Regions from separate parts of the Dactylosporangium sp. NPDC050588 genome, predicted to be linked through region 3. Evidence: riboswitches for the same ligand, from Rfam matches in the RefSeq annotation. Region 3 holds a riboswitch; each other region holds the start of a gene.

What was found. Region 3 has a riboswitch for thiamine pyrophosphate ahead of AB0I21_RS08655 (fumarylacetoacetate hydrolase family protein). Riboswitches for the same ligand answer to the same signal wherever they lie in the genome.
Region 1: another riboswitch for thiamine pyrophosphate. It lies ahead of thiS (sulfur carrier protein ThiS); the one in region 3 lies ahead of AB0I21_RS08655 (fumarylacetoacetate hydrolase family protein).
Region 2: another riboswitch for thiamine pyrophosphate. It lies ahead of AB0I21_RS29685 (ECF transporter S component); the one in region 3 lies ahead of AB0I21_RS08655 (fumarylacetoacetate hydrolase family protein).

What each region holds. Positions count from the first base shown of each region.
Region 1 covers NZ_JBFAJA010000003.1:156,563-163,352, reverse strand. Annotated here, with positions in the region: gene thiO (glycine oxidase ThiO) at 125-1,177, shown strand; TPP riboswitch at 1,203-1,313, shown strand; gene thiS (sulfur carrier protein ThiS) at 1,312-1,518, shown strand; gene AB0I21_RS03150 (thiazole synthase) at 1,574-2,320, shown strand; gene AB0I21_RS03145 (thiamine phosphate synthase) at 2,314-2,829, shown strand; gene thiD (bifunctional hydroxymethylpyrimidine kinase/phosphomethylpyrimidine kinase) at 2,859-3,662, shown strand; gene thiC (phosphomethylpyrimidine synthase ThiC) at 3,791-5,329, shown strand; gene AB0I21_RS03130 (methyltransferase domain-containing protein) at 5,350-6,072, shown strand; gene AB0I21_RS03125 (nucleotide pyrophosphatase/phosphodiesterase family protein) at 6,072-6,790, shown strand, end outside.
Region 2 covers NZ_JBFAJA010000046.1:82,251-89,040, forward strand. Annotated here, with positions in the region: gene AB0I21_RS29675 (energy-coupling factor transporter transmembrane component T) at 1-658, opposite strand, end outside; gene AB0I21_RS29680 (ATP-binding cassette domain-containing protein) at 655-1,983, opposite strand; gene AB0I21_RS29685 (ECF transporter S component) at 2,001-2,567, opposite strand; TPP riboswitch at 2,643-2,749, opposite strand; gene AB0I21_RS29690 (acyl-CoA dehydrogenase family protein) at 2,902-4,818, shown strand; gene AB0I21_RS29695 (hypothetical protein) at 5,227-5,865, opposite strand; gene AB0I21_RS29700 (metalloregulator ArsR/SmtB family transcription factor) at 6,010-6,306, opposite strand; gene AB0I21_RS29705 (metal ABC transporter permease) at 6,327-6,790, opposite strand, start outside.
Region 3 covers NZ_JBFAJA010000010.1:20,503-27,292, forward strand. Annotated here, with positions in the region: gene AB0I21_RS08625 (sigma-70 family RNA polymerase sigma factor) at 1-546, shown strand, start outside; gene AB0I21_RS08630 (DUF5994 family protein) at 861-1,427, opposite strand; partial or broken gene AB0I21_RS08635 (inorganic diphosphatase) at 1,800-2,340, shown strand; gene AB0I21_RS08640 (BON domain-containing protein) at 2,415-3,083, opposite strand; gene AB0I21_RS08645 (hypothetical protein) at 3,630-4,547, shown strand; gene AB0I21_RS08650 (DUF6401 family natural product biosynthesis protein) at 4,774-5,121, shown strand; TPP riboswitch at 5,503-5,632, shown strand; gene AB0I21_RS08655 (fumarylacetoacetate hydrolase family protein) at 5,836-6,189, shown strand; gene AB0I21_RS08660 (universal stress protein) at 6,746-6,790, opposite strand, start outside.

The sequences.
Region 1 (6,790 bases), on a different contig from region 3:
CGTGTCCGTCCCGGGAGGGCGACGGCCCGTGTCCGTCTGGGGAAGGCGGTCCGCCGCGCTCGCTGGGCGCGGGCCATGCCGGTGGGCATGCGGCGTCGGGGCAGGGTCCGGCTGGAGGGGTGGCGTGAAGGTCGGGATCGTCGGGGGAGGGATCGTCGGGCTCAGCGTCGCGTGGGAGCTGGTGCGGCGTGGGGAGCGGGTCACCGTGTACGACCGGGACCCGCGGCGGGGGGCGGGCCGGGTCGCGGCGGGGATGCTGGCGCCGGCGGCCGAGGCGAGCTTCGGGGAGGAGGCGCTGCAGGGGCTGATGCTCGAGTCGATGCGGCGGTGGCCCGGGTTCGCGGCGGAGCTGAGCGCGGCGACCGGGATGCCGCTGGGGTACCGGAGGGAGGGGACGCTGCTCGTCGCGCTCACCGAGGACGACCTCACCGAGGTGCGGCGGCTCGTCGACTACTACCTGCGGGCGGGGCTGCCGGTCGAGCCGCTGCGGGGGCGGGAGCTGCGGGAGCTGGAGCCGATGCTCAGCCCGCGGGTGCGCGGCGGGGCGAAGGCGACCGGGGACCATCAGGTCGACCCGCGGCTGCTGCTCGCGGCGCTGCGGTCGCAGCGGCTGCCGGTCACGTGGGTGGAGCGGGACGTCGAGGATCTGTCCAGCCTGCGGGACGATGTGATCATCATCGCGAACGGGATCGGGATCGGGCGGTTGACCGGGCTGCCGGTGCGGCCGGTGAAGGGACAGCTGCTCCGGTTGCGGGGGGCCGAGCCGCTGCTCACGCACGTCGTGCGGGGCGTCGCGCTGGGGCGGCACGTGTACCTGGTGCCGCGCGCCGACGGGGAGCTGGTCGTCGGGGCGACGGAGGAGGAGCGCGGTGCCGACACGACGGTGACCGCCGGTGGGGTGCTCGACCTGCTGCGACCTGCCGCGGACCTGCTGCCGGGGGTCGCCGAGCTGGCGCTCGCGGAGACCCTCGCCGGCCTGCGGCCTGGGACCCCGGACAACGCCCCGATCCTCGGCCGGCTCGAAGGGCACCCGCACGGCGACGTGTACGTCGCGGGCGGGCACTACCGGCACGGGGTGCTCCTCGCGCCGGTCACCGCGCACGCCGTCGCCGACCTGGTCACCAAGGGATCGACGGATGTGGACATCAGCGCGTACGGGGTGGGCCGCTTTACCTGAGGACCGCGGCGGGGTTATGGTCAGCTCGTACCCCACGGGAGTCCGGTATGACCGGGCTGAGAGGGGGGCTGTCAGCCCCCGACCGTCGAACCTGATCCGGATCATGCCGGCGCAGGGAGTCAGGAGTGAGCCGTATGCAGCTCGTGGTCAACGCGGTCGCCGCCGATGTGGACGACACCGCGACCGTCGCCGACGTCGTCCGTGGCCTCGCCGGGGTCGCCGACCCGCGGGGCGTCGCCGTCGCGTTGAACGGGTCCGTCGTGCCGAGGGCCGACTGGGCCGGGACCAGGCCGGTCGACGGCGACACCATCGACGTCCTCACGGCGGTCCAAGGTGGCTGACCTCGGCAACGGCGCCATCGGCGGCGCCGGCAACGGTGACGGTGCGAAGCTCGGCATCGCCGGGGAGGACCTGCCGTCGCGGCTCATCCTCGGCACCGGCGGGGCGACCAGCCACGCCGCGCTCGAGGCCGCGATCCGGGCCAGCGGCACCGGGCTCGTCACGGTCGCGCTGCGCAGGCTCGACCCGGGCGCACCGTCGCTGCTCGACGTCGTCGAACGGTGCGGCGTGCGGGTGCTGCCCAACACCGCCGGTTGCTACACGGCGACCGAGGCGGTGAAGCTCGCCCACCTGGCCAGGGAGGCGTTCGACACGGCGTGGGTCAAGCTGGAGGTCATCGGCGACGAGGAGACGCTGCTGCCCGACGCGGTCGAGCTGGTCACCGCCGCGGAGCGGCTCGTCGAGGACGGGTTCACGGTCCTGCCGTACACCACCGACGACCCGGTCCTCGCCCAGCGCCTCGCCGACGCCGGATGCGCCGCGGTCATGCCGCTCGGCGCGCCCATCGGCTCCGGCCTCGGCATCCGCAACCCGCACAACATCGCGCTCATCCGGCAGAAGGTGACCGTGCCGGTCATCCTCGACGCCGGGATCGGCACCGCCTCCGACGCGGCGCTGGCGATGGAGCTCGGCTGCGACGGGGTGCTGCTCGCGACCGCGGTCACCCGCGCCGAACACCCCGCGCGCATGGCGGCGGCGATGCGGCTCGCCGTCGAGGCGGGCCGGCTCGCACACACCGCCGGGAGGATCCCGCGCCGCCTGTACGCGACCGCCTCGAGCCCGATGGGGGGACTGCCATGGTGACGAGGCTGGTGCTGTTCACCGACCGCCGGCAGGCGCACCGGCCGCTCGACGAGGTGGTCAACCGGGCGATCGACGGCGGCGCGCGGCTGGTCGTCCTCGGCGAGCAGGACCTGCCCGAGGGGGCCCGCGCCGACCTCGCCGACCGGCTCCGCGGCATGCTCGACGGCGTCAAGGGCCGGCTCGTGCTGGCGGAGGACACGGCCGCGTTCCGCAAGTGCCACGACCAGGCGGAGCTCTTCGCCGCGGCCGAGGCGAAGGCGGGGTTCGCGACCCTGTCGCCGATCTTCCCGACCCGGTCCAAGCCCGGCTACGGCCCCCCGCTGGGCCTGGCCGCGTTCGCCAGGATGGCACTGGTCGTCCCGCTGCCGGTGTACGCCCTGGGCGGCGTCGACTCGCCCGCGCGGGTCCGGGACTGCCTCGACGAGGGAGCCGCGGGCGTCGCCGTCATGGGCGCCGTCATGCGCGCCGACGACCCCGCGAGGTTCGTCAAGGAGCTGATGACCGCGTGAGCGGCCCGGAGCGCAGCGGAGGTGACGGCGTGAACCCGAGTGTTGCGCTGACCATCGCCGGGTCCGACTCCGGTGGGGGTGCGGGGATCCAGGCGGACCTGAAGACGTTCGCCGCGCACCGGGTCTTCGGCACCAGCGTGATCACCGCCCTCACCGCGCAGAACACCGTCGGCGTGCGGGGGATCTCCGCCGTCGACCCCGGGTTCGTCGGGGCGCAGCTCGACGCGGTCCTCGCCGACCTGCCCGTCGCCGCCGTCAAGACCGGCATGCTCGCCACACCCGAGACCGTCGCCCTCGTCGCGTCGTACGCGCCGCGGCTGCCCGGCCTCGTCGTCGACCCGGTGCTCGTCGCGTCGTCCGGGGACCGGCTCTTCACCCGGGACGCCGAGCGCGCGTACCTCGACCTGCTCTTTCCGCACGCCGCCGTCGTCACGCCCAACCTGCGGGAGGCGTCGGTGCTGCTCGGCCGGGACGTCACCGACGTCGACGACGCGATCAAGGCCGCCCAGGACCTCGCCGCGACCGGACCGAAGTGTGTCGTGGTGAAGGGCGGCCACCTGCGCGGCAGCCGCGACGCCGTCGACGTCGTCTGCGTCGGCGGCACCGTCGAGCTGCTGTCGCTGCCGTGGGTCGACACCGCGAACAACCACGGCACCGGGTGCACGTTCGCGGCGGCGACCGCGGCCCGGCTCGCGCTCGGGGAGCCTCTCGCCGAGGCGCTCGCCGGGGCGAAGCAGTACGTGCAGTCGGCCTTGAGCGCCTCGTCCGGCTGGCGGCTCGGCGCCGGGCACGGTCCGCTCGCGTGGGGTCCCTTCTCCGGCCCGCTTCCGTAACCCACCAGGTCCGGCCCGCGGATCTTCTGGTCCGGCCCGCTCGCTCAGTACATCTGCCGAAAACGCGAACAGGTGCGCCTCATGGCGTGCCCGCTTCGCCGTGCCCACAGCCCACGAAAGGATGCGCCATGAAGCGCAAGGTCCACGTCCAGGGGTCCCGCGACGACATCCGTGTGCCGTTCGCCGAGGTCGAGCTGAGCGGCGGCAACCCACCGGTGCGCCTCTACGACACCAGCGGCCCGCTGAACGACCCGCCCGCCGGCCTCCCGCCGCTGCGCGCGCCGTGGATCGCGGCACGCAGCGGCGATCATGGCGGAGAGCGGACGCAGCTGTACTACGCGCGGCAGGGGATCATCACGCCGGAGATGGAGTTCGTGGCGATCCGCGAGGGTGTCGACCCGTCGCTGGTGCGCGACGAGATCGCGGCCGGGCGGGCGATCCTGCCCAACAACGTCAACCACCCCGAGAGCGAGCCGATGGTGATCGGCAGCCGCTTCCTGGTGAAGGTCAACGCCAACATCGGCACCTCCGCGGTCTCCTCCGGCGTCGAGGAGGAGGTCGCGAAGCTCACCTGGGCGACGAAGTGGGGCGCGGACACGGTCATGGACCTGTCCACCGGCAAGCACATCCACGCCACCCGCGAGGCGATCGTGCGCAACTCGCCGGTGCCGATCGGGACCGTGCCGATCTACCAGGCCCTGGAGAAGGTCGGCGGCGACCCGCTCAAGCTGACCTGGGAGGCGTACCGCGACACGGTCATCGAGCAGGCCGAGCAGGGCGTCGACTACATGACCGTCCATGCCGGGGTGCTGCTGCGGTACGTGCCGATGACCGTCGGCCGGGTGACGGGCATCGTCTCCCGGGGCGGTTCGATCATGGCCGCCTGGTGCCTGGCGCGTCACGAGGAGAACTTCCTGTACACGCACTTCGCCGAGCTGTGTGAGATCTTCGCCCGGTACGACGTCGCCTTCTCCCTCGGTGACGGGCTCCGCCCCGGCTCGATCGCCGACGCGAACGACGAGGCGCAGCTCGCGGAGCTGCGCACCCTGGGCGAGCTGACGAAGGTGGCGTGGGAGCACGACGTGCAGGTCATGATCGAAGGCCCCGGCCACGTGCCCATGCACAAGATCAAGGAGAACGTGGACCTGCAGATGGAGTGGTGCCACGAGGCGCCGTTCTACACGCTCGGACCGCTCACCACCGATGTCGCGCCCGCCTACGACCACATCACCAGCGCCATCGGCGCCGCCATGATCGCCATGTACGGCACGGCGATGCTCTGCTACGTCACGCCGAAGGAGCACCTCGGGCTGCCGAACCGCGACGACGTCAAGGCCGGCGTCATCGCGTACAAGATCGCGGCGCACGCCGCCGACCTCGCCAAGGGCCACCCCGGCGCGCAGGCGTGGGACGACGCGCTGTCCAAGGCGCGGTTCGAGTTCCGCTGGGAGGACCAGTTCAACCTGGCGATGGACCCCGACACGGCGCGCTCGTATCACGACGAGACGCTCCCGGCGTCGGCGGCGAAGACGGCGCACTTCTGCTCGATGTGCGGCCCGAAGTTCTGCTCCATGAAGATCAGCCAGTCGTTGTCGCTGGAGATGCAGGCGAAGTCCGAGGAGTTCGTCGCGTCGGGCGGGCAGGTATACCTGCCGGTTGTGTCGTAGGTGGGTATTAAGGTCGGGGGGTGGAGTCCTCAGTGGCGTCGCCACGCACCGCGGTGGTCTGGCAGGTCCTGCGACGCGAGATCGCCGCGGCCGACCACCCCCTGACCGCCCTCGACGTCGGCGGCGGCACCGGTGGGTTCGCCGTGCCGCTGGCCCGCGCCGGGCACGCCGTCACCGTCGTCGACCCCAGCCCCGACGCCCTCGCCGCGCTCACCAGGCGGGCCGACGAGGCCGGCGTCGCCGACCGGATCACCGCCGTGCAGGGCGACGGCGACGGCCTCGCCGACCTCGTCCCGCCCGGCAGCGTCGACCTCGTGCTGTGCCACAGCATGCTCGAGGTGGTCGACGACCCGCACAAGGTCGTCACCGCGCTCGCCGCGACCCTGCGCCCCGGCGGCGCCGCCAGCGTCGTCGTCGCCAACCGGGCCGCCGCCGTCCTCGCCAAGGCGATCGGCGGGCACCTCGCCGCCGCGTCGCTGCTCGTCGCCAGCCCCGACGGGCGCGGCGACACCCGCGACCGGCTCAGCCGGCGCTATGACGTCGGCACCGCCACGGCCCTGCTGACCGGCTGCGGGTTCGAGGTCGAGCAGATCCACGGCGTCCGGATCATCGCCGACCTGGTGCCCGGCAGCGTCGCGGAGAGCGAGCCGGAGGCGCTGCAGGCGTTCGAGCTGGCCCTCGCCGGCACCCCGCCCTACCGGGACATCGCCACCCAGCTGCACCTGCTCTGCAGGAGACACTGATGGGCGTGCTCGACCCCGTCGCACCCCGCTACGGGCAGGCGAGCCTCGCCGAGATCATGCCCAGCGTGCTGAGCGTCCTCGGGATGCCGTATGAGCGGGACGCCCTCGGCCTCGGCGCCGCCCTCGCCGGCGTCGACCGGGTCGCCGTGCTGCTCCTCGACGGGCTCGGCTGGCACCAGCTCGGCGTCGCCGCGCCCCACGCGCCGACGATCACCGACTTCCTCGGTGGCCGGCTCGGCACCGCCCGCTCGATCACCGCAGGCTTCCCGTCGACGACCCCGGTCAGCCTCGTCACCCTCGGCACCGGCGCCCCGCCCGGCGCCCACGGCATCGTCGGCATCGTGCTCAACCAGCCCGGCACCGACAAGCTCGTCAACCACCTGCACTGGGAGGACCAGCCCGACCCCGCGCAGTGGCAGCCGCTGCCGACCGCGTTCACCCGGGCCGGCAACGCGGGGCTCGCCCCCACCGTCGTCAGCAACCCGAAGTTCGAGCGGACCGGCCTGTCCGTGTCCGCCTACCGCGGCGCCCGGTTCGGCGCCGGGATCGCCTATGACGAGGTCGCGGCCTCGATGCTGTTCGCGTTGCGGTCCTCCCGCCTCGTGTATGGGTACCTGCCCGACGTCGACCGCGCCGGCCACGACTTCGGTATCGGGACCGGCGAGTGGCGGACGGCCGTCGCCGACGCCGACCGGCTCCTCACCCGCCTCGTCGACGG
Region 2 (6,790 bases), on a different contig from region 3:
CGAAACGGGTCTCGCGGGCGCTGGTGCGGGGCTGCCCCCGGTCGAAGCCGCGGGCCTCCATCGCGGTGGCGAGCCGGATGCCGCGCCGGATCGCGCCGACGAGCAACCCGAACGTCGCCGACGCCGCGAGCCGCAGGTGCGCGACCGGGTTCCAACCGGCGTCGATGCCGCGGGCCCGCCGGGCGAGGCGGATCAGCCGGTACTCGTCGGTGAGCAGCGGCACGAGCCGGAACGCGGCGAGCGCGCCGATCGCGAACCGGGGCGGCACCTTCACGTGCGCGATGAGCGAGTCGGCGAGGTCGGTGGGGTCGATCGTCGCGAACATCACGAACCCGGGCAGGCCGATCGCGATGAGCCGCAGCGCGTAGCCGAGCGCCGGCTCGTGTACCTCGAAGCCGGCGACGGTGCCGACGACCGGTCCCGTACGGGCGCCGAGCAGCACCGTGAAGACGAGCACGACGGTCGCGGACAGCAGCAGCGGCCACCCGCGCCGCCACAGCTGCGCCGCGCTCAGGCCGGTGAGCGGCAGCAGCGCCAGCTCCACGCCGATCGCGACCGCTGTGACGAACGGGTCGACGGTCGACAGCACGGCGGCGGTGAGCAGCGCCGCCGCGAGCAGTTTCGCGGTCGCGTCGCGACGGCGCAGCCAGGCGGTCATGCGCGGTCCAGCCGCAGCCGGCGGTCGCCGACGTGGTCCAGCCGCAGCCGGCGGTCGCCGAGCGCCCGCACGAGGTCCCGGTCGTGGGTGACGATCACCAGGCCGCGGCCCTCGTCCCGCAGGTCCGCGAGGAGGTCGACCAGCTCCCGCCACGTCCGCGGGTCCTGGCCGAATGTCGGTTCGTCGAGGATCAGCAGGTCCGGGGCGGCGGCGAGGGCCGTGGCGACGCTGAGCCTGCGCTGTTCGCCGCCGCTCAGGGTGTACGGGTTGGCGAGGGCGAGCCGGTCGAGGCGCAGCCGGCTCAGCAGGTCGTCGACGACCTTCGGGTCGCGGCCGCCGAGAAGCAGCTCGTCGCGGACGGTCGAGGTGACGAACTGGTGCTCCGGGTTCTGGAAGACCGAGCCGATCCGGCCGGCGAGCTTCGAGGCCCGCCAGCGGTGCGGCGGCCGCCGCTCGCCGGGGGCGTGCACCCGGCCGGGCTTCGCCGGCTTCGTCAACCCGCCCAGCAGCAGCGCCAGGGTCGACTTGCCGGCGCCGTTGGGGCCTTCGACGACGAGGGCCTCGCCGGCGCGGACGACCTCGTCGACGACGTTGCCGGTGTGCCGCAGCGCCAGCCGCTCCGCGGTCAGCAGGACCGGGCCGGCACCGGGGCCGGGACGGTGCGGCACGACGAGCGGCTCCTGCTCCTCGCCCAGCGTGACCACCCGGTCGACCAGGGTCAGCGCGTCCTCGAGGCGGTGTTCGACGAGGATCATGGTGGCGTCGACTTCGTGCAGAGCTTTCGCGAGCGCTGCCCGTACCAGCTGCGCACCCGCCGGATCGAGGTTGGCGGTCGGCTCGTCGAGCAGGAGCAGCCGCGGCTGCGACACGAGCACGCCGGCGATCGCGAGCCGCTGCTGCTCACCGCCGGACAGCTGGGCCGTGTCGCGGTCGCGGTCGTACGGGAAGCCGACGGCGGCGAGGGCGGCGTCGACCCTCGGCCAGATCTCGTCGCGGGCCACACCCCGGTTCTCCAGGCCGAACGCGACGTCGTCGCCGCAGCGGCTCATGACGAGCTGGGTCTGCGGGTCCTGGAAGACGATGCCGGTGCCCGCCCTGCGCTGCCGGGCCGGCGCGCCGTCGACGAGCACCTCGCCCTCCTGCTCGCCGGAGTCCTCGGCGAGCAGGCCGGCGAGCGCGGCGAGCAGGGTGCTCTTGCCGGCGCCGGAGGCACCCGCCAGGAGGACCCGCTCGCCGTGCTCGATCCGCAGGTCGAAGTGGCGGACCGCCCAGGCCTTGCGCCCGGCGTGCCGCCACCCGAATCCCTTGAACTCGACGGTGCTCACTGTTTGCTGAGACGTGCCTAGACGGCGGCCCGCTCGCGGCCCGAGGGGAAGCGGTCCAGGACGCCGGTCGTGGCGAGCGAGTGCTGCAGCGCCCACGAGCCGGCGCCGGCGATGACCGCGCCGCTGACCATGACGATCGCCGCGTACAGGGCCTTGTCGGTGTTGCTGAACGCGCCGTAGTAGATGTTGAGGTCCAGCAGGGCCGCGCCGCCCCCGGCGAGGGTGCCGGCGACGAGGGCGTTGCCGAGCTTGAAGCTGCGGTAGCCGGTGAACGCGAAGCCGAACTCGCCGCCGACGCCCTGCACGAGACCGGACAGCAGCACGCCGAGACCCCAGGTCGAGCCGAACAGGGCCGAGACCAGCGCCGCGACGAACTCGGTGTAGAGCCCGGCGCCCGGCTTGCGGATGACCAGCGGGCCGAGCACGCCCGGGATCAGCCACACGCCGTAGATGAACGCGCGCCACGGCAGGGCGACGCTCTCCATGGCGTTCCACAGGTTGTTCCATGCGTAGAACACGGCGGCGAACGCCACCGCGATGACCGACGCGACGATGATGTCGACGGTCCGCCAACGGGTTTCCATTTTCGGTGCCTCCTGGTCCGGGGGTGAGCCAGAAGGAGACGCGACGCCACGCCCGCGGGTGCGGACGTGGCGCGTGGCCTGAGGTGACCGAGCTTCCTGCGCTGGCATTACCCAGATCAGGTTCGAGGGTCTGCGGCTTGCTCGCCGCACTCTCAGCGCTGTGCGCTCCCCTGTCGGATGTGAAGTTGTTTCCCGACGGTAACAGTGAACGTTTCCCACTCGTAGGTTCCCGTCATGAAAATCACGGCGCTTGATCCTGTTCGGCGAGGCATGGCCTTCGCTACTGGCGGGTAATAGCCTGGTCGGTACTGGACTGACACCTGGGGGTGCCGCAATGACGCAGGTCGCTTCCTCGCCCACCGCTAGCAGCACGCACACGGAGAAACAGGCGCGCAAGGTCATCGAGGCCAGCCGCGAGCAGGAATGGCGCAAGCCGAGCTTCGGCAAGGAGCTGTTCCTCGGCCGCTTCCGCCTCGACCTGATCGACCCACCGCCGGCCGACAAGCAGACCACCGAAGGCCAGGAGTTCCTGGCGAAGCTCCACTCGTACATCAGCAGCGTCGACGGGCAGCAGATCGAACGCGACGCGCGCATCCCCGACGAGGTGCTCCGCGACCTGGGCTCGCTCGGCGCCTTCGGGATGAAGATCGACACCAAGTACGGCGGCCTGGGGCTGTCGAACCTCGACTACTGCCGCGCCCTCGCGCTGGTCGGGTCGGTCAACCCGTCGATCGGCGCGCTGCTGTCGGCGCACCAGTCGATCGGTGTGCCGCAGCCGCTGAAGCTGGTCGGCACCGACGAGCAGAAGGCCCGTTTCCTGCCCCGGCTTGCCGGCGGTGAGGTGTCCGCGTTCCTGCTGACCGAGCCCGAGGTCGGCTCCTACCCGGCGAACCTGCGCACCTCCGCCGTGCCGACCGGGGACGGCGACTACCTGCTCAACGGCGTCAAGCTGTGGGCCACCAACGGCACCCTCGCCACCCTGTTCGTGGTGATGGCGCTGGTACCCCGTTCCGAGGGGCACCGGGGCGGCATCACGGCGTTCGTGGTCGAGGGCGACGCGCCCGGGGTCACGATCGAGCGGCGCAACGCGTTCATGGGCCTGCGCGGCCTGGAGAACAGCGTGACGCGCTTCCACGACGTGCGGGTGTCCGCCGCCAACGTCATCGGTGGCGAGGGGCAGGGCCTGCGGATCGCGCTGAGCACCCTGAACACCGGCCGGCTGTCGCTGCCCGCCATGTGCGTCGGCGCCGGCAAGTGGTGCCTCAACGTCGCCCGCGAGTGGGCCGCCGAACGGGTCCAGATGGGCCGCCCGATCGGCTCGTACGAGGCGATCGCGAAGAAGATCGCGTTCATCGCAGGCTCCACGTACGGCATGGAGGCGATGCTGGAGCTGTCCTGCCGCCTCGCCGACGACGAGCAGAACGACATCCGCATCGAGGCCGCGCTGGTCAAGCTGTATGCGAGCGAGCTGGCCTGGAAGGTCGCCGACGAGCTGGTCCAGATCCGCGGCGGCCGCGGCTACGAGACCGCCGACTCCCTGGCCGCCCGCGGCGAACGCCCCATCCCGGCCGAGCAGATCCTCCGCGACGTGCGGATCAACCGCATCTTCGAGGGCTCGACGGAGATCATGCACCTGGCGATCGCCCGCGAGGCCGTCGACGCCCACCTCTCCGTCGCCGGCGACATCATCGACCCCGACGCCGGCCTGGGCGCGAAGGCCAAGGCCGCGGGCCGGGCCGGCGGCTTCTACGCCAGGTGGCTACCGACCCTGGTCGCCGGCAAGGGCCAGCTGCCGTCCGGCTACAGCGAATTCGGCCCGCTCGCCCAGCACCTGCGCTACGTCGAGCGCGCTTCCCGCCGCCTGGCCCGCGAGACCTTCTACGGCATGGCCCGCTGGCAGGGCAAACTCGAACACAAGCAGGGCTTCCTGGGCCGCGTCGTGGACATCGGCGCCGAGCTCTTCGCGATGTCCGCGGCGTGCGTGAAGGCCCGCAGCGAGCGCGCGACCCGGCCCGAAGGGGTCGAGCTCGCCGACCTGTTCTGCCGCCAGGCCACCCTGCGCGCCGAGGCCCTCTTCCGCGAGCTGTGGGACAACGCCGACGCCATCGAGTCCGCCGCCGCGAAGCGGGTCATCGCGGGCCGCTACCTGTCCCTGGAGGAGGGGATCATCCCGCCCGCGGCCGCAGGCCCGTGGCTCGCGGACTGGGAGCCGGGCGCGTCGGCCGCGGAGGACGTCCGCCGCCGCTTCTGACCTCCACGGCGTACGGGCGTCCGCACGCATGTACGGGCGTCCGCACGCGCGGGTGGTCGGCCGGAGACCCGGCTGGCCGCCCGTGCCCGTCCACGCGAGACGCGGGCGGCCAGTCTCTCGCGTGCGTGGGCGGGCTGCCTGCGATCAGGCCGCGCCCGGGGCGGGCCGCCACCCCATGCCTGCGTCTCGCACGCCCGTGCCTTGCGTGTGCGGCCGGGCTGCTTACCGATCATGCCGCGCACGAGGCGGGCCGCCACGCCCGTGTCCCGCGCGCGGGCGGGCTGCTTGCGAGCGGGGCGTCGTCGCTCCGCCTAGGCCGGGCTCGGGGCGACCCGAGGCCGGCATCGAGCCGGGCGGCGCGTCGGCGTTCCGCTTCACCAACACGCTACTCCACCGCGCCTAATTGATCTACAAATGGGTAACGGCGCGCTCACTAGACGATGTCACCGCAGGTCGCAGGCCGAGGCTGCGGAGCTCCAGGGTGGCGAGGGCCTCGACCGCCTGCTTGTCGCCCCTGCGCCACAGGGCGGCGATCTCCGGGTCGATCCTCACCAGTTTGCCCAGCGGCTGGGTGGCCAGGGCGCGCAGGGCCAGCAGGTCGCGGCCGGCGGTGGCGTTGCGCAGCCGGGCCGCCGAGCCGGCCCGGCGGATCCAGCGGATCCGCAGCGGCAGCCACACCAGGACCAGCATCGCGACCGGCACCGCGATCATCAGGACCGACAGGATCCAGGCCAGGTCGTTGACGATCTCCTGCTGCTGGTGGCCGGCGTCGGCGAGGGAGCGGGCGGCGTTCGCGGCGCTCGTGAAGGGGGCGGCGACCGAGTCGGGTACGCCGGGCACGCCGTTGATCTTGTCGCCGGCGCCCTTGAGATTGTCGGCCAGCCCGTTTCCGGCGCTCTCGAGCTTCTGCCCGGGCACCGCCAGCTTCTGGATGAGGTCGAACAGCGTCATCCCCAGCCTGACCCAGACATAGACCCACACGACCACGAACACGTCGGTGAGGAACTGCCGCAGGGCGGTGGGGGCACGGTCGGCATAGAGCTTCACCGTTCCAGCCTGACGGACAGGCGCTGTGACCGCACTGTGTGGCGGTCAGGGGCCGATCGACGTGCAGCGGTCCGGAGCCGGTCGACGTGCAACGGTCAGGGGCCGGTCGACGTGCAGCGGTGAGGAGCCGATCGACGTGCGACGTCAGGAACCGGTCGACTCCCGGGCGTGGGAGACGGCGTCGGCGACGATGTGGGCGATGTGGTCGTCGGTCAGCGCGTACGCGATCTCGCGGCCCCGGCGGGAGCCCCGCACCACGCCCGCGCCGCGCAGGACGCGCAGGTGCTGCGAGACGAGTGGCTGCGGCGCGCCGAGGGTGTCGACGAGCTCGTGGACGCAGCGGGGGCCGCCGGCGAGCTCGGTCACGATGCGGATGCGCAGCGGGGCGGCGAGGGCACGCAACAGCTCGCCGGCCGCCTCGTAACCCTCAATGCTCGACATGTGCGCAACGGTAACCGTTGTCAGTAACCACGGTCGAGCACCACCTCAGGTGTGGAGCGCTCCTCGGTGGCGTTTCCGGCTGTTGTACGACGGCGCGCCGCCCTCCAGCCCGCGGCCCCGACCGTCACGACGAAGAAGCCGGCGATGGCGAGCAGGACGACGGTGGCGCCGGGGCCGGTGTCGGCCTCGGTGGAGATCCAGATGCCGCCGCCGGAGACGGTCAGGCCGAGCAGCACCGCGACGAGCATCGTCGCCTTGAAGCCGCGGGTGATCTGCTGCGCGGTCGCCACCGGCACGACCATGAGGGCGCTGACCAGCAGAAGCCCGACGGCCCGCATGGCCACGGTGACGGTGACGGCGGTCGTGACGGCGAGGATGAGGTTGAGGGCGCGGACCGGCAGGCCGGACACCCGCGCGTACTCCTCGTCGTGGCAGACGGCGAAGAGCCACGGGCGGAGCAGGACGGCGACGGCGAGCACCGCGC
Region 3 (6,790 bases):
CCGTTCGCCAGCTACGCCGTCCCGACGATCGTCGGCGCGCTCAAACGGCATTTCCGGGACACCGCGTGGGGCATGCGTGTCCCGCGCACCACGCAGGAACTGGTGCTCGGCGTGCGAGAGGCGACCGGCGACCTCGAGCAACTGCGTGGTCGCACCCCGACGGCCATCGAGCTCGCCGCACACCTGCGCGTCGATGTCGATGTACTCTCGGACGCGATCATCGCCTCGCAGGTGTACCGCCTGCAGTCGCTCAACGGGCCCTGCACCGGCAACGACGGCACCGAACCTGTCGATCTGATCGGCCGTATCGACCCACGCTTTGCCCGCATCGATGAGCGGCTGTCACATGGGGAGCTCGGCCGGCTCGTCGCGGCGCTGCCGCTGCGCGAGCGACGCATCCTCGCCATGCGGTTCTCCGACGAGATGACCCAGGCCGCCATCGCCGCCGAGCTCAGCATCTCGCAGATGCATGTCTCCCGGCTGTTGAGGGGGTCCCTCAACCGACTCCGGGTCGGCCTCCTCACTTCGGTCGAGCCGACGGCATGACCGAGAACAACGAGCACACCGGTCGGCCCGCCAGATCTGGAGCATCACCGCGGCCGTCACGGCGGAGGACACACGGCTGCACACCGTGTCCGCAGACCAGGTCCCCGAACTCGCCACCGCAGCCGACCACGCCCGACGCGCCGAAACCGGCGAACCCGCCTCGCGCGCCGACCTGTCCTACTGGACTGGCGGCGACCGGCATTCCCGACCCCGCGATCCCAGCCCGCGCCACACAGACCACCGTCCCCGAGCTTCCTTGGGGACGAGCATCCGCGGAACCTCGATCAGGCCGAACCGGCGGTTCCGAACGCAGGTCATGAGGCGTTCGCCGGCTGGGCTGGGACATGCCGTCGCGAGGGCTCCCGGGCGCTGTGGCCGCCTTCGTTGTCCCAAACGGTGCTGGGGTCGACGCCTTCATTGCGTTCGGCGGCTGGTGCGGTGCGGGACGCGGCGAGGATGGCCGGAGCGTGCAGTTGGTTGGCCGGGTCGGCGGCCGTGGCCATGGCGATGGCTGCGGCGGCGGCGTTGGCCTCGGGGGGCACGACGAGCAGGTCGATCTGGTCGCCGCGCTCGGTGGTGGCGATGAGCATGCCGGGGTCGACGGTGCTGAACCACCCGGCCCGCACCACGCGGGTGCCGACCGCGAGGCGCCGGAAGTGGCTATCCCAGCTGTGGCTGTTGAGCATCAGTTGACGGATCGGTCCGTACCGTTCGTTCAGGGCCAGGATCAACCCCGGCAGTTCCGCCACCGGGTCCCTGGAGCGGGGCCACCACCCGCCGTCGAGGACGGCTCGTGTGGCCCGCACGGCGGTGAGCGACAGCCGTGGCTGGGTCGGTGGTCCTGGCGCAACGACGGTGACGCGTTGGGCGGCGGTGAACATGACTGGCCCCTCTCCCGACCTGCGGCTGCCTCCGGGAGGTGACCGGTATGGGAAACCTGCCGCTTTGCGTCGGCGTGACTCGGTCCGCGCTGCGCCGACCGTGGTCCGTCGGCGGTGCACATTTCGGTCACCGGGGTCTCGAGTGCCCAGAGCCAACTCTACGCCTGCAGCACGAGAACGACGGGATGCCTCGTCGACGTTCCTGACGACTCCTGCGATCTCAGCGTCACGGGTTTGCCGGGGGAGTGGAGGTGCCGGCCGCTGTACCGTCGGAAGCGCCGTCGCGGCGAGCGACGGTCAACGGATCCGGCCGCAGCGCCGCACGATTCCCCGGTTGAGGCGGTGGCGGAGAGGCATGCGAGGGCGGAGCGTATGGAGTTCGACGTGACGGTCGAGAGTCCCAAGGGCACGCGCAACAAGTACGAGGTGGACCGCCGCACCGGCCGGATCCGGTTGGACCGCACTCTGTTCACCGCCACCCAGTACCCGGAGGACTACGGCTTCATCGAGCACACGATCGGCGAGGACGCCGAACCCCTCGATGCGCTCGTGCTGGTCCGGGAACCGACCTTTCCGGGCTGCCAGATCCGCTGCCGGGCATTCGGCATGTTCCGCATGCTCGACCCGAAAGGCCCGGACCCGAAGGTGCTCTGCGTCCCGACCGCCGACCCGCGCCTGGCCTACCTGGTGGACCTGCCCGACCTGGGAAACGTTCCACAAGCTGGAGATCCAACACTTCTTCGAGATTTACCAGGATCTCGAACCGGGCAAGACCATCGACGCCGAGCACGGCGTCTGGGCCGACCGCGCCGAGGCCGAGACGGAGATCACCCGATCGCGCCACCGTGCCGTCCACGCCGCAGACCGGTCCGGAGGCGGGACGGGAACCGAGAGGACCACAGCGCGCCGCTGAGACCAGCGTCGGCGCGTAGAGACAGCGAACGGCCGCGGGCGCGGATGCGCTCGCAGCCGTTGATCACAGCCGGGTCAGGACGCGATGTGCAGTTCGTTCCGAACGCTGGTCACGCCGGCGGCACTCCAGGCGGATCGCTCCGCCTCGCGCAGCTCCGACCACGACCCGACGCTGCCGTGCAGCGTCAGTTCGGATCCGTCGAGGTCGATCGTGATCCACCGCGGGTTCAGCATGGCGTTGCGTCGCATCGCGGCCTCGGCCGCTGCCTTGGTGTCGGCGGTCGGCGGCTGCGACTCGAGCGAGATCTCGTTGCTGATCTGCGTCACGCCCTTGAGGTACATGACCGCCCGCACTGCGGCGTTGCGCTGGTACTCCCATGTCACCTCACCCGAGAGGGTGACCTTGCGGTCGCAAACATGGGCGGTGACCGCGTTGGGCGGGACGTCGACTGCCCATGCAAGGACCTGCCGGGCGGCTTGGGCGATGTCCTGGTCGTTCATGCCCTGGGCCGTGGGGGCGCGGACGTTGGTCTTGTTCGTGACATTCTTGACGCCGCCGACCCGGATGGCGGCGTGCTTCGCCGCGAGCCGTTCCGGCAGGCTGGCGACCTCGCCGGACAACGTCACCGTTCCGTCGCTGACCTGCACTTCGACGCCGGATGCGTCGACGCTCGGGGTGTATTGCAGTTCCTCGATTACGGCGGTCTTCAGTTCCTGGTCGGTCTTGTGCGGTGTCTGTGCCACAAGCCCCACGATGCCCCACATCCGGAGTGGGCGCCAGCCCAATTCGGTCCATATTGCTGAGATCTTTTATGATCTGCGATAAACGCCCAATTTTATGGCTATATAGGCACTTCATTCGGCAAGGTATTTGGCCTTGAGTATTGGGCCGGCAACGGTTGCTCCAGGCCCCGGCAGCGTGCTCTCCTCGCTCAATCGGTGGTTTGCACGCGTTCTGCCTCAGCCGAGGCCCGGCGCACGTGGCGACCAGCCTGGTGGATTCGCACCGAGGGCGCTGCACCACGTGCAGACAGTCGGCCGGGATGACCGGCCAGGCAGGCCAGCCAGCTGGTGGAGTCCAACGGTTCGTGCAGCGCCAGGTGGCACTCCGCCGAAGGCGACACGGCCCCGCGAACAACGTCGCCGACCCTCGGTGATCACCACGACACATCATGTGTGCTGCGGTTCCGGGTGCTCCGGGTGACGGGCTGGTGTGGTGATTTGTGGTTTTCGGGTGATTGATCGGGTATACGGGTTAGCCCCGTCACTGTCCACAAATGAGGAGTCATGATGTCCCAATACCTTGCCGTGCGGAGCGTGGACATCGGCAGCCCGCTCAGCAACATGCTTCGGTCCGCGGCTGCCTTCCTCCCCCGAGCGATCGCGTTCATTGTCGTCCTGATCGTCGGGTATCTGGTGGCTCGCCTGCTGCGCGCGGCGGTCGACAAGTTGCTGGAGCGTGTGGGATTCGACCGGCTCGTGGAGCGCGGCGGTCTCAAGACGGCGCTTGCCCGGTCCCGCTACGACGCCTCCGGCATCGTCGCTCAGCTCGTCTTCTACGCGGTGCTGCTGATCACCCTGCGGATAGCGTTCGACATCTGGGGCCCGAACGCGGTTTCCACGCTCATCACGGCTGTGATCGCCTGGCTGCCGCGGCTCTTTGTCGCAATCCTGATCGTCGTGGTCGCCGCGGCGATCGCCTCCGCGGTGAAAGACATTGTGTCCACAGCATTGGGGGGAATCTCCTACGGTCGCGCGGTGGCGAACATCGCCTTCGTGTTCATCCTCGGTATCGGCGTCATCGCCGCGCTCAACCAGATCGGGGTGGCGACCACTGTCACGACCCCGGTGCTGATCGCGGTTCTCGCCACTGTGGCCGGCATCTTGATCGTCGGCGTCGGCGGCGGGCTGGTGAAGCCGATGCAGGCGCGCTGGGACCGATGGCTGGACCGGGCGGAGACAGAGTCGGCCCGCCGCTCCGAACTCCCGAAGGCGTACGCGGCCGGCCAGAGCGACGCCGAGCGGCTGATGGCAGAAAAGCAGCGGCCCGCCGCCGCGCCGGTCGCCGCCGGCCAGCAAGCGTCTTCGGCGTACCGCGACCAGTCCGTCGGCCAGCGTGCCCGCCCGCCGTCGGCACCGTCCGCGGCGGACGACGACACGCGGGCCGTGCCTCCGCAGACCGGTCAACGGCCGCCGGCGACCCGGTAGCGCGGGTGCTCGACTGCGGCGGTGATTGCGACCCTCCCGGGCCGTGCCACCGCCGTCCCTGGTGAGCGGCAACCCGGCAGTCCCGGCATACCGGGTTGCCGGGTCCGGCGGATCGTCCCGGACTCGCCCGTTCGGCCAGTCGGTCGGCAGCCGAACGGTCAGGATGCCGGTAAAGGAGCGGTTGCGGCATTTTCGCCCCGGTACGCCGTCTCTATGGTCGTACCTCATGAACATCCCCGCCTCGAACCTGGGCACCGACCACGCGACCGTGCAGATGCTGCTCGACCGCCTCCACCGCCGCATCGGCGCCGCCGGCCTCGCGGCAGCAGCTATGGTTCCCAGCCTGTCGGCGCGGGTGGACCAGCACGCAGCCGAGGTGCGGGACCTGCTCGGCGTCCGCGGCCGCCGGCCGACGCCCGCAGCGTTGGCGAGCTACGCCGACGGCCTGCTGGACGGGGCCACCGACCGCGGATGGCAGCCGCCGCAGCACGATCTGGCCGGCTGGGTCGACGCCGACGGTGTGACGGTCCGGCTCGTGGCCCTGTGCGACTTGGCCTGCAGCGCCATGGCGTAGCGGCAGAAGCAACGTTTCGCCTCCTGCTGCTCAGTGAAGGGCGCTGTACTCCTCGCGCATCGTCGAGTGGCGGCGGGCCCGCGACGCCAGCGCTCTGGCCGGGGTGGCCGACGAGCCGCGCCTGGTTTACCGACCTCGGCCCAGGCTTCTACGACACCCGCGTCAATCCCGAACGCCGCAAACGCAACCACATCCGCCAGTTCGAAGCCCTCGGCTACACCGTCACTCTCGCCCCAGCCGCCCGACCGGCCCGTAGTAAGCAGCATCCCAGCTGCGCCGGGATGCTGCCGCCTGCCCTCTCACCCTGCATTTTCGGATCAGCTTCACCCGAGCTCTCACCCTGCACCTGCCGGTTTCCGGCGTAGCGTATGTGAGTGCCTGCGGGACAAGCGGGAGAGCGAAGCTATTAGCCCAGCGGAGCTGAGAGGCCGAAAGATCGGAGAGGTTGGACGGCGATCCCCATTCACCTGATCCGGACAATGCCGGCGCAGGAAAATTGCCTCGCAGGTTATTCATCTGCACCGACCACTCGGCGCGCCGTCTTTGATGATGTCAACGGCCATGGCGATGTGGCGTGACGCATGTTGCGTGATCGGGATCAAGACTACTGCCAGTGAGGATCGCCGGGGTGGATGCCGCGCGCGATCCCGCGCAACGCGCCCTGCCGTGTCGTCGCCCAGATGACGAACTTCATCTCGCACGTCGACGAACTTCATCTCGCACGTCAAGGACACGGGCGGCAAGCCCGAGACGGTCCCGTTGACGTTCTTCCGCAAGACGTCGGGCTCGATCAGCGGCCCGTTCGACGACGTGGTCCGCCCCGGCCACGTGCGGCTGCTGGACTACGAGGTGGAGATCGGACTGGTCTTCGGCCGCCAGATGCCGGTCGGCACGACGGTCACCGCGGACAACCTCGCCGACTACGTCGCGGGCATGGTGGTTACCAACGACATCGCGGCGCGTGACGTCCAGCTTCCGCAGACCCAGCTCTACGAGGCCAAGTCGTCGAGACCGCCGTCGCCACCGACGACGGCGCGATCGACCTCGGCCGGCAGCGCACGGTCGTGAGGTACGCCCGATGACCGGGGACCTGCTGTGGCCGTACTACGCCGCGCCCGATGACCTGGCCACGATCGAAGCCGTACCGCTCAGGGCGCGGGGCCTGCCCGAATCGACCTACGCACCAAGCGGTCGCCCGCGACGGCCTGCTCGACGCCGTCCTCGTCCTGCGGCCCACCGAGGCAGCAGCGCGCCCCCAGCCGCTGCCCGCCGTTGAGGGCGCACGGCGATCCTGGCCGAGGGCTACGGGCTGAGCGAGGCGTCCTGCGCGAGCGCGCGCAGCTTCCCGGAAGCGCCGCGGCCGCATTCGGTCGGGCAGTGCCCGCCCTACCAGCAGATGAGGGTGGTGCGTGCCGGCGCCGACGGAAGCTGGGAGGACGTGCCCGCTGGGGGGAGAGTGGCTTGCTGGGGATCAGCGGCCCTACCGTCTTCCGGGGTTACGTCACCGGCCGCGGCGAGAACGGCCACGTCCTCGGGTGCCGCCGGTAGCATTGCCCGGGGCCGGGTCAGCCGGCCGGTGATCTGTTCGACCATCCGTAGGTCGCTGCCGCCCCAGGTCGCGGGTTCATGATGCTGCCTTCTCGGCATGAACGCGCGACGGGACGACGAC